Regions from separate parts of the Thermoanaerobacterium sp. R66 genome, predicted to be linked through region 2. Evidence: riboswitches for the same ligand, from Rfam matches in the RefSeq annotation. Region 2 holds a riboswitch; the other holds the start of a gene.
The links. Region 2 has a riboswitch for FMN ahead of JJQ93_RS07540 (ECF transporter S component). Riboswitches for the same ligand answer to the same signal wherever they lie in the genome.
Positions count from the first base shown of each region.

Region 1: another riboswitch for FMN. It lies ahead of ribD (bifunctional diaminohydroxyphosphoribosylaminopyrimidine deaminase/5-amino-6-(5-phosphoribosylamino)uracil reductase RibD); the one in region 2 lies ahead of JJQ93_RS07540 (ECF transporter S component).

Region 1 covers NZ_JAEUWW010000001.1:2,037,408-2,043,703, forward strand. Annotated here, with positions in the region: gene leuD (3-isopropylmalate dehydratase small subunit) at 1-31, shown strand, start outside; gene leuB (3-isopropylmalate dehydrogenase) at 32-1,099, shown strand; gene ilvD (dihydroxy-acid dehydratase) at 1,104-2,768, shown strand; gene ilvB (biosynthetic-type acetolactate synthase large subunit) at 2,803-4,458, shown strand; FMN riboswitch at 4,503-4,616, shown strand; gene ribD (bifunctional diaminohydroxyphosphoribosylaminopyrimidine deaminase/5-amino-6-(5-phosphoribosylamino)uracil reductase RibD) at 4,679-5,761, shown strand; gene JJQ93_RS10165 (riboflavin synthase) at 5,770-6,296, shown strand, end outside.
Region 2 covers NZ_JAEUWW010000001.1:1,477,576-1,483,871, reverse strand. Annotated here, with positions in the region: gene prpE (bis(5'-nucleosyl)-tetraphosphatase PrpE) at 1-665, shown strand, start outside; gene JJQ93_RS07560 (TVP38/TMEM64 family protein) at 677-1,354, shown strand; gene JJQ93_RS07555 (amidohydrolase) at 1,447-2,604, shown strand; gene argF (ornithine carbamoyltransferase) at 2,631-3,572, shown strand; gene arcC (carbamate kinase) at 3,675-4,619, shown strand; FMN riboswitch at 4,684-4,810, shown strand; gene JJQ93_RS07540 (ECF transporter S component) at 4,872-5,456, shown strand; gene tsaE (tRNA (adenosine(37)-N6)-threonylcarbamoyltransferase complex ATPase subunit type 1 TsaE) at 5,579-6,037, shown strand; gene tsaB (tRNA (adenosine(37)-N6)-threonylcarbamoyltransferase complex dimerization subunit type 1 TsaB) at 6,037-6,296, shown strand, end outside.

The DNA of each region.
Region 1 (6,296 bases), 560 kb from region 2:
TGTAAACTACGTGAAGGAAAAGGTGGTATAGATGTACAAGATAGCTGTATTACCAGGAGATGGAATAGGAAAAGAAGTAATGGAGGAAGCACTTAAAGTATTAGATGCTGTTTCAGAAAAATACAACATCCAATTTGAAGTAAAGAAGTATCTGTTTGGCGGCTGTGCCATTGATGAGTTTGGAACGCCGTACCCTAAGGAAACAGAAGAAGCGTGCCTTAAAAGCGATGCAGTTTTGTTAGGGGCTGTTGGTGGGCCTAAGTGGGATGATCTGGATGGCGATAAGAGGCCTGAGGCAGGTCTTTTATCGTTGAGGAAAAGCCTTGGCGTGTATGCCAATTTAAGGCCTGCCACTCTCTTTAATTCTTTAAGAAGTGCATCTCCTTTGAAAGACGAAATTTTAAAGGATGGGTTAGATGTACTTGTTGTAAGGGAATTGACAGGTGGCATATATTTTGGCGATAGAGGAACGGAAAAGATTGATTACGGGTATAAGGCATATGATACAGAATCGTATACCACAATGGAAATAGAGAGGATTGCCCATATAGCGTTTAAAGCGGCGAGAAACCGCAAGAAAAAAGTCACATCGGTTGATAAGGCCAATATTTTGGATTCATCAAGATTATGGAGAAAAGTCGTCAATGAAGTGAGTAAAGAATACCCAGATGTAGAATTAAACCATCAGTATGTTGACAATTGCTCTATGCAGCTTATAAAAGATCCATCACAGTTTGACGTGATACTTACATCAAATATGTTTGGAGACATATTGTCTGATGAAGCATCACAGCTTACTGGATCAATAGGAATGTTGCCATCAGCCAGCTTGAGAGGTGACAAAGTTGGGCTTTACGAACCTGTACACGGTTCGGCTCCTGATATTGCTGGCACGAAGAAAGCTAATCCTTTAGCTACAATACTATCTGTCGCAATGATGCTGGAGTATTCCTTTGACATGGTTGATGCCGCAAATGACATAAGAAAGGCGGTAAACGACCTATTGGAGGATGGCTACAGGACTCCTGATTTAGGAAAAGGCACTATTTTAAACACCGAAGAGATGGGCGACATGGTTGTAAAGTATTTAAAGAGGTGATTTTATGATAAGCGATAGCGTAAAAAAAGGAGTGGAAAAAGCGCCCCACAGGTCACTTTTGTACGCTTTAGGGCTTACAGATGATGAGATAAATAGGCCTTTAATAGGCATAGCTAATTCAAAAAACGATATAATTCCTGGACACATAAATCTTGACAAGATTGCAGAAGCAGTAAAAGCTGGTGTAAGGCTTGCTGGCGGCACTCCTTTAGAATTTTCCACAATAGGTGTCTGTGATGGAATAGCCATGAATCACAAAGGGATGAAGTATTCTCTTGCTTCAAGGGAATTGATAGCCGACAGCGTTGAGACGATGGCTATGGCCCATGGCCTTGACGGACTTGTGCTTATACCAAACTGCGACAAGATAGTTCCAGGTATGCTTATGGCGGCCGCAAGGCTAAACATACCAGCTATCGTAATAAGCGGAGGCCCGATGCTGGCTGGAAGTTACGAAGGAGGAGCATGCGATTTAAGCTCCATGTTTGAGGCGGTAGGCGCATTGAAGGCAGGCAAGATAAGTGAGGACGAGTTAAAGGCGATGGAGATGTCTGCTTGTCCTACGTGTGGTTCATGTTCAGGAATGTTTACCGCAAATACGATGAATTGCCTTACAGAAGGGCTTGGCATAGGACTTCCTGGTAATGGCACGATACCTGCTGTTTACTCAGAAAGGATAAGGCTTGCTAAAAAAGCAGGAATGAAGATAGTGGAGCTTGTAGAAAAGGATATTAAGGCAAGAGATATTTTGACAGAAGATGCCTTTATAAATGCTTTTTGCTTAGACATGGCTTTAGGAGGCTCTACAAATACAGTTCTTCACTTAAAGGCTATTGCACATGAGGCAGGAGTTGATATACCTCTCGAAAAGATAAATGAAATCAATGAGAAGGTTCCAAACCTGTGCAAATTAAGCCCTGCAGGAAAGTATCATATAGAAGATCTCTACCATGCAGGTGGCATACAGGCAGTATTGAAAGAACTGTCAAAATTAGGAGTCTTAAATACAGATTGCATTACAGTCACATGCGATACAATCGGTGAAAATTTCAAAGATGCGCGGATAAAAAATCATGATGTAATACACTCAGTAGAAGATCCCTACAGCAATACAGGTGGCTTGGCGATTTTGTACGGAAATATTGCGAAAGACGGTTCTGTAGTAAAGGCGTCTGCAGTAGCTAAAGAGATGCTTCGCCATTCTGGTCCTGCAAGAGTCTTTGATTCAGAAGATGAAGCCATAAAAGCCATTTATGATGGCAAGATACAAAAAGGCGATGTCGTTGTAATAAGGTATGAAGGGCCAAAAGGCGGTCCTGGCATGAGGGAGATGTTAAGCCCTACATCAGCACTGGCAGGCATGGGACTTGACAAGGATGTAGCGCTTATTACAGATGGAAGATTTTCTGGCGCCACAAGAGGAGCTTGCATAGGTCATGTGTCGCCTGAAGCGATGGAAGGTGGAGAAATTGCTTTGATAAAAGATGGGGATATCATTGAAATAGACATACCGGGAAGAAAGCTTAACTTAAAGATAGACGATGAAGAAATGGAAGAAAGAAGAAAAAACTTTAGAAGGCCGGAGCCTCACATTAAGACAGGTTACATGGCAAGGTACGCCAGATTAGTCACATCTGCAAATACTGGTGCGGTTTTAAAAAATGATTGACAAAGCTTAAATTCCATGAAAGGAGGCGCATATCGTGATCATAAAAGGTTCGCAGGTTGTCATAGAAGTATTAAAAGAGCAAGGAGTAGAAGTCGTTTTTGGCATTCCTGGCGGTGCCGTCATACCTCTTTACGATGCTTTGTACGATTCTGACTTGCGGCATATCCTTGCAACGCATGAACAGATGGCTGCCCACATGGCAGATGGATACGCAAGAGTGACCGGAAAAGTTGGCGTGTGCTTTGCTACATCAGGACCTGGTGCTACCAATTTAGTCACAGGAATAGCCAATGCCTACATGGACTCTGTGCCAATAGTTGCTATAACAGGGCAAGTTGCTACAAGCCTTATAGGAAAGGACTCTTTTCAAGAAGTGGATATTGCAGGAATCACGATGCCTGTGACAAAGCACAATTTTATTGTGAAATCGCCTGATAAATTAGCGGACACTTTGAGAGAAGCCTTTTTTATAGCGAAAGATGGAAGACCAGGCCCTGTTCTTGTAGACATACCAAAGGACATTCAGACTGCAGATATAAACTTTGTCAAGCGAAAGGATTTTTATGTTGAAGTAAAGAAGCATCAAGTGTTAGAAGCAGATTTAGTAAAGGCAGCCCAGTTAATCTCATCAAGCAAAAGACCAGTTATTTTTGCCGGTGGTGGAGTAATATGGAGCGAAGCATCGAAGAATTTGTACGATTTTGCTAAAAAGCACATGATACCTGTAGCTACTTCGCTTATGGGCCTTGGATGCTTTCCAGAAGATGATGAGTTGTCATTAGGGCTTATTGGAATGCATGGAAGCAGATATGCCAATACGGCCGTTTATAAATCAGATTTGGTGATTGCAGTAGGGTCAAGGTTTAGCGACAGAGTCGCCGGTAAAGCAGGTGGTCTGGCGCCAAATGCAAAAGTCATTCACATCGATATCGATCCTGCGGAAATCGGCAAAAATATCGATGTTGATGTGCCATTAGTAGGAGATATCAAAGAAGTCCTATCTCTTTTAAATGGAATGATAAAAGAAAAAGACAATAGGGAATGGATTAATGAGCTTATATCGATAAAAGACAAAACGTCCTTTAAATATAAAGATGATGGGAAATTGAAGCCACAGTGGATAGTAGAAAGGGTTCAAGAGCTTGGAGGAGACAATCTTGTAGTAGCGACAGAAGTAGGGCAAAACCAGATGTGGACGGCTCAATACTATAAATTCAAAGAGCCAAGGACATTTGTCACATCCGGTGGATTAGGTACCATGGGCTTTGGACTTCCTGCATCAATAGGTGCACAAGTAGGGAGAGATGACAAAAGAGTGGTGAATATTGCAGGTGACGGCAGCATAAGGATGAATATTCATGCTCTTGAAACGATGTCGGTGTACAACATACCTGTTATAACGATAATCCTCAACAATCAGACACTTGGCATGGTTAGACAATGGCAAAATCTCCTTTACGACAAAAGATTTTCTCAGACAGATTTAAACCCGAATCTCAATTTTTCAAAAGTCGCCGAAGCTTTTGGGGTAACCGGAAGAAGAATTTACACGAAAGAAGAATTTACAGATGCTTTTAGTGAAGCATTGTCAAACAACAAGCCTTATGTTTTAGAGTGTATCATAGACAAAGATGAGATGGTTCTGCCATTTATTCCTGCTGGAGGAACCATTGAAGAGATGATAGACTAGCATTTTTATAAAATTAATGTTATAATTATAGAAACTAAATAAGATTAAACCTTCAGGGATTGGTGAAATTCCATACCGGCGGTAAAGCCCGCGAGCCTTATGGCAGATCTGGTTAGATTCCAGAGCCGACAGTATAGTCTGGATGAAAGAAGGTGAAATGGCAATTGTCATTATGCCCTGAAGTATTACATGCTTCAGGGCTAATTTTTTGAGGTGATTTATGGAGAAATACATGAAAAGGGCATTAAAGCTTGCTAAACTTGGTGTAGGACACACAAACCCAAATCCTTTAGTAGGAGCTGTAATTGTTAAAAATGGCAAAATTATAGGTGAAGGCTATCATGAATACTATGGAGGACCACATGCGGAAATAAATGCATTAAAAAATGCTAAAGAAGATGTAAATGGAGCCACGCTTTATGTGACATTGGAACCGTGTTGCCATCATGGAAAAACACCACCTTGTGTCGATGCTGTCATAAAATCAGGCATAAAAAATGTTTTTATCGCTATGGAGGATCCAAATGAACTTGTAGCAGGAAAAGGAATTAAAAAGCTTGAAGAAGCTGGTTTAAATGTTTATACTGGATTGTTAAAAGATGAAGCAGAGAAATTGAATGAAGTATTTATAAAGTACATCATAAGTAGAGAACCTTATGTAATATTAAAATCCGCCATGACAATTGATGGAAAGATATCGACTTTTACAGGCGATTCTAAGTGGATAACAAATGAAAAATCAAGGGAGCATGTCCATAAAGTTAGAGGCAGCGTTATGGCAATAATGGTAGGTATTAATACAGTTATAAAAGATAATCCACATCTTACTGTTAGATTGCAAGGATATAAAAACCCTTTAAGAGTTATTGTGGATAGTCACGGCAGGATTCCATTAGATGCAAATGTCATCATTGATAAATCTGCTAAGACATTAATAGCTACAACAGATATGATGCCACATGATAAGGTGAAAGCTTTGAATGATTTGGGTGTTGATGTTGTTACAATCGAAAAAAAAGATAATAAAGTCCATCTAAAGAAATTGATCTATACGTTAGGGGAAAGAGGGATAGATAGTATTCTCATAGAAGGTGGAGGAACTCTCAACTATTCTGCTTTAAAAGAAGGAATAGTAGACAAAGTTATGTTTTATATTGCTCCAAAAATAATAGGTGGAAGCAATTCATTAACGCCTGTAGAAGGTGATGGCATTGCTTTGATTAAAGATGCAATAATGATTGAAAAGATAGATATAAAAAAATTTGACGATGACATACTTATAGAAGGTTATATAAAAAAGTAGGTGTTAAGATGTTTACAGGAATTATAGAAGAAGTTGGAAAGGTCAAAATGATTCAAAGAGGAAATATTACCAAAATAGCAGTAGAGTGCAAAAAAGTCTTAGATGGTGTAAGAATTGGAGATAGCATAGCTGTAAATGGAGTATGCTTAACGGTTACAAATATAGGTAAAGATTTATTTACATCAGATATAATGTATGGAACACTTAAAACAAGCAATTTAGGAAGTTTAAAGATAGGAAGCATTGTCAATTTAGAAAGGGCATTAAGCATATCAGGCAGGCTAAATGGACACATTGTGACGGGACATGTGGATACCGTTGGTACAATAATTGATAAAAACAAAATAAACAGTACGACGACATTTAAAATTAAAATTGATGAAAGATATTCAAAATATGTGGCTGATAAAGGAAGTATTGCTGTGGATGGAATAAGTTTGACAGTGGTAGAATCATCAGCTTCATACTTTACAGTGTCAATTATACCCCATACAGAGAACAATACAACTTTAAATATAAAAAGAATCGGAGATAC
Region 2 (6,296 bases):
GCTACACATTAAAAGACGGTGTATACTTCCATAAAGATGATAGAAAGCTTGTGTTTTTAGGCGATATTACAGATAGAGGGCCTAATTCTGTAGATGTAATCGAGCTTGTATACAGAAATGTTAAAGCTAAAAAAGCCCTTTACACCCCTGGCAATCATTGTAACAAGCTTTACCGCTATCTTTTAGGGCACAATGTGAAAATCATACATGGATTAGAGACGACTGTAGCTGAGTTAAATAACTTGAGGGAGAAACAAAAAAGAATTGTCGTCTCACATTTTAAAGAGCTTTACGAAATGGCTCCAATGTACCTTGTTTTAGACGATGGTAAGCTTGTTGTGGCACATGCAGGAATTAAAGAAAAATACATAGGCTTTTACGGGAAATACGTAAGGCAATTTGTCTTATATGGAGATATAACAGGTGAAAAAAATCCAGATGGCACGCCAGTAAGGCTTGACTGGGCAAAGGACTATAAAGGCAAACCGATTGTCGTGTACGGCCATACACCTGTGAAAGAGCCGAGGTTTTTAAATAATACGGTCAATATAGATACAGGGTGTGTATTTGGAGGGAAGCTTTCTGCTTTAAGGTATCCTGAAATGAAGGTATACAGCGTAAAATCTTCGATGCCTTACGATGGAAGCAGGTTTAGAAATCTTTAGGAGGAAAATAGATGAGGAGAAATAAAAATAAGCTTTTCGTAAATAGCTTGTTAATAGGGGTTTTTGTATTTTTGTTTTTTTGGGTGCTGTTTCGGTATGGCGATTACCTTACATACCTTTTAAAAGATCCTGCCAAGTTCGAAAAGTGGATTTTAGGCTTTGGAGCAAAAGGGGTGCTGGTGTTTATACTTATACAAGTGCTGCAGGTCGTAATATTTATAATTCCTGGTGAAGTGGTGCAGGTAGCCGGTGGATACCTTTATGGAGCTGTTTTAGGCTCTATTTACTCTTTGATCGGCATAACCATTGGCTCTGTTTTGTGCTTTGCCATAGCAAGGCTTCTGGGATATGAGTTTGTGAGGGGAATGATTTCAGAGGATAAGCTAAAAAAGTTTGACTACATAATAAACAACAAAAAAGGTGAGATGGGGCTTTTTATTGTATTTTTGATGCCAGGGCTTCCAAAGGATGCTTTGTCTTATGTGGCAGGATTAACACCAGTCAAATTTGTAAACTATTTTCTCATAACGGCTTTAGCTAGGCTTCCGGGAATAGTTATTTCTTCATATATTGGTTCAAACATTGAACATAAAAACTACATGGTTTCTGCCGTTGTTTCAGTGATAGCGGTTATTCTATTTGTCATAGGATTTTTAAATAAAGACAAGATAATCAAGAAGATAAATTAAACTTGCTACTCTGTTTACAATTTTTATCAGTGTAGTATAATATCTTTTAGGTTCTTTTCATTTGAAAAATTCTAAAGACGGGGGGTTTTACGGTGTATCTTTTAAAAGGCGGCAAAGTATTGACTATGGCAGGGAAAAATTATGAAAAGGCTGATGTACTTATAGGAGATGGAAAGATATTAGATGTAAGTGAGGAAATAATAGCACCGCTTGATGCGGAAGTCATAGATGTATCTGATCTTACAGTGATGCCAGGCATGATAGATGCTCATTGCCACTTGGGCATGTGGGAAAATGCCGTAGGGTTTGAAGGTGCAGATGGAAATGAGGAGACAGATCCTATCACACCGCAGTTGCGGGCTATTGATGGCATAAACCCTATGGATAAGTATTTTCAAGAAGCATACGAGGCAGGTGTGACTACGGCTGTTACAGGTCCTGGCAGCGCTAATGTCATAGGTGGACAATTTGTAGCCATCAAGACTTATGGCAGACGCATCGACGATATGATAGTAAAAGAACCTGTTGCGGTTAAAGTGGCTTTTGGAGAAAACCCTAAATCTGTCTACAATGAACAGCACAAGATGCCTATGACCAGAATGGGCATTGCTGCACTGCTTAGACAGGAGCTTATAAAGGCCCAAGAGTACATGGAGGACATGGAGAAAGATTCTTCTGATGATGAGAAAAAGCCGTCAAGAGATCTGGGGCTTGAGATTTTGGTTAAAGTATTAAAAAGAGAGATACCTTTAAAGGCACATGCCCATAGGGCTGATGACATATTCACTGCTTTAAGGATAGCAAAGGAATTTAACGTGGACATAACCATTGACCATTGCACTGAAGGCCATCTTATAGCTGATTACCTTGTAATGGAAAAGGCAAAAGTCATCGTTGGTCCGTCGTTATCTGAAAGATCAAAGGTGGAGCTTGCAAACCTTACTTTTAAGACGCCGGGGATTTTATCAAAAGCAGGGTTGGATGTAGCTATTATGACTGACCATCCTGTCATTCCGCTTAATTACTTGCCGATTTGTGCAGGTCTTGCAGTAAGAGAAGGTATGGATGAGATGGAGGCATTAAAGGCTATTACGATAAATCCAGCTAAGATCGTCGGAATAGACGATAGAGTTGGCAGCATAGAAAAGGGAAAAGATGCTGATATAGCCGTATTTGACGGAAATCCAATTGAGATAAAGACTAAGACAAAGTTTGTATTCATAAATGGACAATTGGTATTTAAAAGATAAATATAGTTTTGAAAGGAGTAAAGTAAATGGGATTTAATTTAAAAGGCAGGAGTTTATTATCTTTAAAAGACTATACACCGCAGGAGATAAGGTATCTTCTGGACATTTCAAAGCAGGTTAAAGCAGAAAGAAAGGCAGGAATAGTCCATCAAAGGTTTTTGGGAAAGACAATTGCACTGATATTTGAAAAGCGCTCAACAAGGACCAGGTGTGCATTTGAGACAGCATTTGGCGAAGAAGGAGGACACCCTGTCTTCTTGTCGACAGATGATATTCAGCTTGGGGCAAAAGAATCCATAGAAGACACTGCGAGAGTTCTCGGCAGGATGTTTGATGCCATCGAATTTAGAGGTTACAATCAAAGCACTGTTGAAGCTCTTGTAAAGTATTCAGGCGTTCCTGTATACAATGGGCTTACAGACGAATACCATCCTACACAGGTTTTGGCTGATTTAATGACGATAGAAGAGGAATTTGGACACTTAAAAGGCACAAAATTGGTGTTTGTCGGCGATGGAAGAAACAACATGGCAAACACGCTGGCTATTGGTTGTGCAAAAATGGGCATGGAATACGTGATTAATTCGCCAAGAGAGCTTTGGCCTCAAGAGGACTACATAAATGAGATTAGAGAAATGGCTGCTGAGAATGGAGGGACATTTACTCTGACAGATGTGCCTGGTGAAGGCTTAGAAGGCGCACATGCAATTTACACAGATGTATGGGCATCTATGGGAGAAGAATCAAAGCAAAAAGAGAGAGAAATGCTGTTAAGGCCATTCCAAGTGAACGACGAGCTTATGAAAAAGACAAATAGGTCTGATACGATATTTTTGCACTGCTTGCCTGCTGTAAAGGGACAGGAAGTAACGTACGAAGTGATCGAAGGAAAGCAGTCGAGGGTGTGGGATGAGGCTGAAAACAGAAAGCATACCATTAAGGCTGTCATGATAGCGACGATTCTCTAAAAAAGTCAAGGCAATTTGCCTTGGCTTTTTCACATACTATTCAAATCGCGAATAAAATGATATAATGTAGAATGTCATTATTTGCGTAAGTAGGAGGATACGATGAAAGGAAAAGTAGTAATTGCGCTTGGGGGAAATGCACTGCAAGACAAGGATATGGTGCCTACAGCCGAATCACAATTGAATACAGTTAGAAAGACGGCTATGTACATTGCAGACATCATAAAAGAAGGGTATTCTGTCATTGTGACACATGGAAATGGGCCACAGGTAGGAAACATCGTAATACAGAACGAGACAGCGTCTAACATAATACCAGCCATGCCCTTTGATGTGTGCGGCGCGGAAAGCCAGGGAATGATAGGCTATATGATTCAGCAATGTTTAGGCGAGGTTTTTAAAGAGAAGAATATACAAAAGGATGTTGCAACAATCGTTACACAGGTTGTTGTAGATAAAGATGATGCTGCATTTTCACATCCTACAAAGCCAATAGGACCGTTTTACTCTAAGGAAGATGCGGAGCTATTGGAAAATGAAAAAGGATATCAGATGGTAGAGGACAGTGGAAGAGGATATAGGAGAGTCGTAGCATCACCAGAGCCTAAAGAGATAGTTGAATTAAACACAATAAAGCTTTTGGAGAGAAACGGTGTCGTTGTAATAACGGCGGGTGGCGGAGGAATACCTGTAGTAAGGGAAAATGGCAGCTTAAAAGGTGTGGCTGCTGTGATAGATAAAGATTTGGCATCTGAGAAATTGGCAGAAGATTTGGATGCAGATATTTTATTGATATTGACCGCTGTAGAAAAAGTGTACATCAACTTCAAAAAGCCTGATGAAAAGCCTCTGGATGTAATTTCAAGCCATGATATAGAGATGTATTTAAACGAAGGTCATTTTGCAGAAGGCTCAATGATGCCGAAAGTCAAGGCTGCAATAAGGTTTGCCAGGTCAAGAAAAGGAAGGCGAGCCATAATAACGTCTTTAGAAAAGGCACATGATGCTTTATCAGGAAATACAGGCACTGTTGTGGTTGACGATTAAAAAATACTTGACAAATTGATATATTTGTGACATTATAATATTTAGAATTGAATAAACCAGTGGAGAATATCTTCAGGGCAGGGTGAAATTCCCGACCGGCGGTAAGCGTAAGCGAGCCCGCGACCCGCATATGCGGTGGACTTGGTGAGATTCCAAGGCCGACAGTACAGTCTGGATGGAAGAAGATTTATTTTTGTTTGCTTTCATCCTGAAGATGTTTCTTCGGGATTTTTAAATTTGGAGGTGTCATTTATGGAACACAGCAAGACAAAAGTGATTGTGACTGTAGGGTTGCTTTCAGCAATAGCATTTGTACTGATGTACTTAGAATTTCAATTGCCACTATTTCCAAGCTTTTTAAAATTTGATTTTAGCGATATACCGCCTCTTTTAGCGGCATTTGCATTAGGGCCTGTATACGGCATCTTTGTGGAGGTTGTAAAGAATGTGATACATCTTCCGGTTAGTCAATCTGCAGGTATAGGAGAAGTGGCCAATTTCGTTGTAGGCTCTATTTACGTATTTACTGTTGGCGTAATCTACATGAGAAACAAATCTAAAAAGTCAGCGTTATTTGCAATGATTTTAGGAACTATTGTCATGGCTATTGCGGGATCAGTATTAAACTACTATGTATTTTTGCCATTATATCAGAAGATAATGGGTTGGCCGTTAAGCGCCATTGTTGGAATGGGAAAGGCGGTAAATAGCCATATAGTTGATTTGAAGACATTGATAGCGTACGGTATTTTTCCTTTCAACATCTTGAAAGGCTTAGTAATATCTCTAATCACGTTCCTCATTTACAAGAAATTATCTCCAATGTTGAAGATGTAGTCACTTAAAATAACGGACAGTGTTCCGTTATTTTTTTGCGCTTTTTTATTCAGCCATTAGGCGTTTGTTTTATGGTATACTTGGTATATAATATTTGTATAAATTTCACGGTGGTGTTCTCAATGAAAATACATTTTAGGACAAAAAGCTCTGATGAAACGGAAAAGATAGGGGTTAAGTTAGGCAGTTTGCTAAAAAGAGGAAGTATCGTGCTTATATCTGGAGATTTAGGTGTAGGCAAGACAGTTTTGACAAAAGGCATTGCTAAAGGTATGGGTATATGGGACTATGTCACAAGCCCTACATTCATGATTGTAAATGAGCATATGGGAGAAATTCCTCTTTACCATTTTGACGTTTACAGGATTGACGACTACATGGAATTGTACGATATAGGCTATGAGGAATATTTTTACGGTGATGGTGTTTGTGTCATTGAGTGGCCTGAAAAGATAATGCCTCTTATCCCGAAGGAAAATATATTTGTGCATATTTTCATGGGTGATTCTTTCGATGAGAGGATAATAGAGATAGAATCACATGGTGCAAAATACGATGAAGTGATTAAGGAGATGAAGTGATGAAGGTACTTGCAATAGATTCATCGTCAAAGACGGCTACTGTGGCTTTAGTGGATGAAAGTGGCTTAATAGGTGAATTTTCAATAAATCATTTGAGACATTCTGTCATATTGATGCCAATGATGGATGAACTTTTAAAAATGGCGGAGGTAAAAAAAGAGGAAATAACCCATATAGCTGTATGTGAAGGACCTGGATCTTTTACAGGTTTAAGGATAGGTGCCGCTACTGCTAAGGGGTTAGCTCAATCTCTTGATGT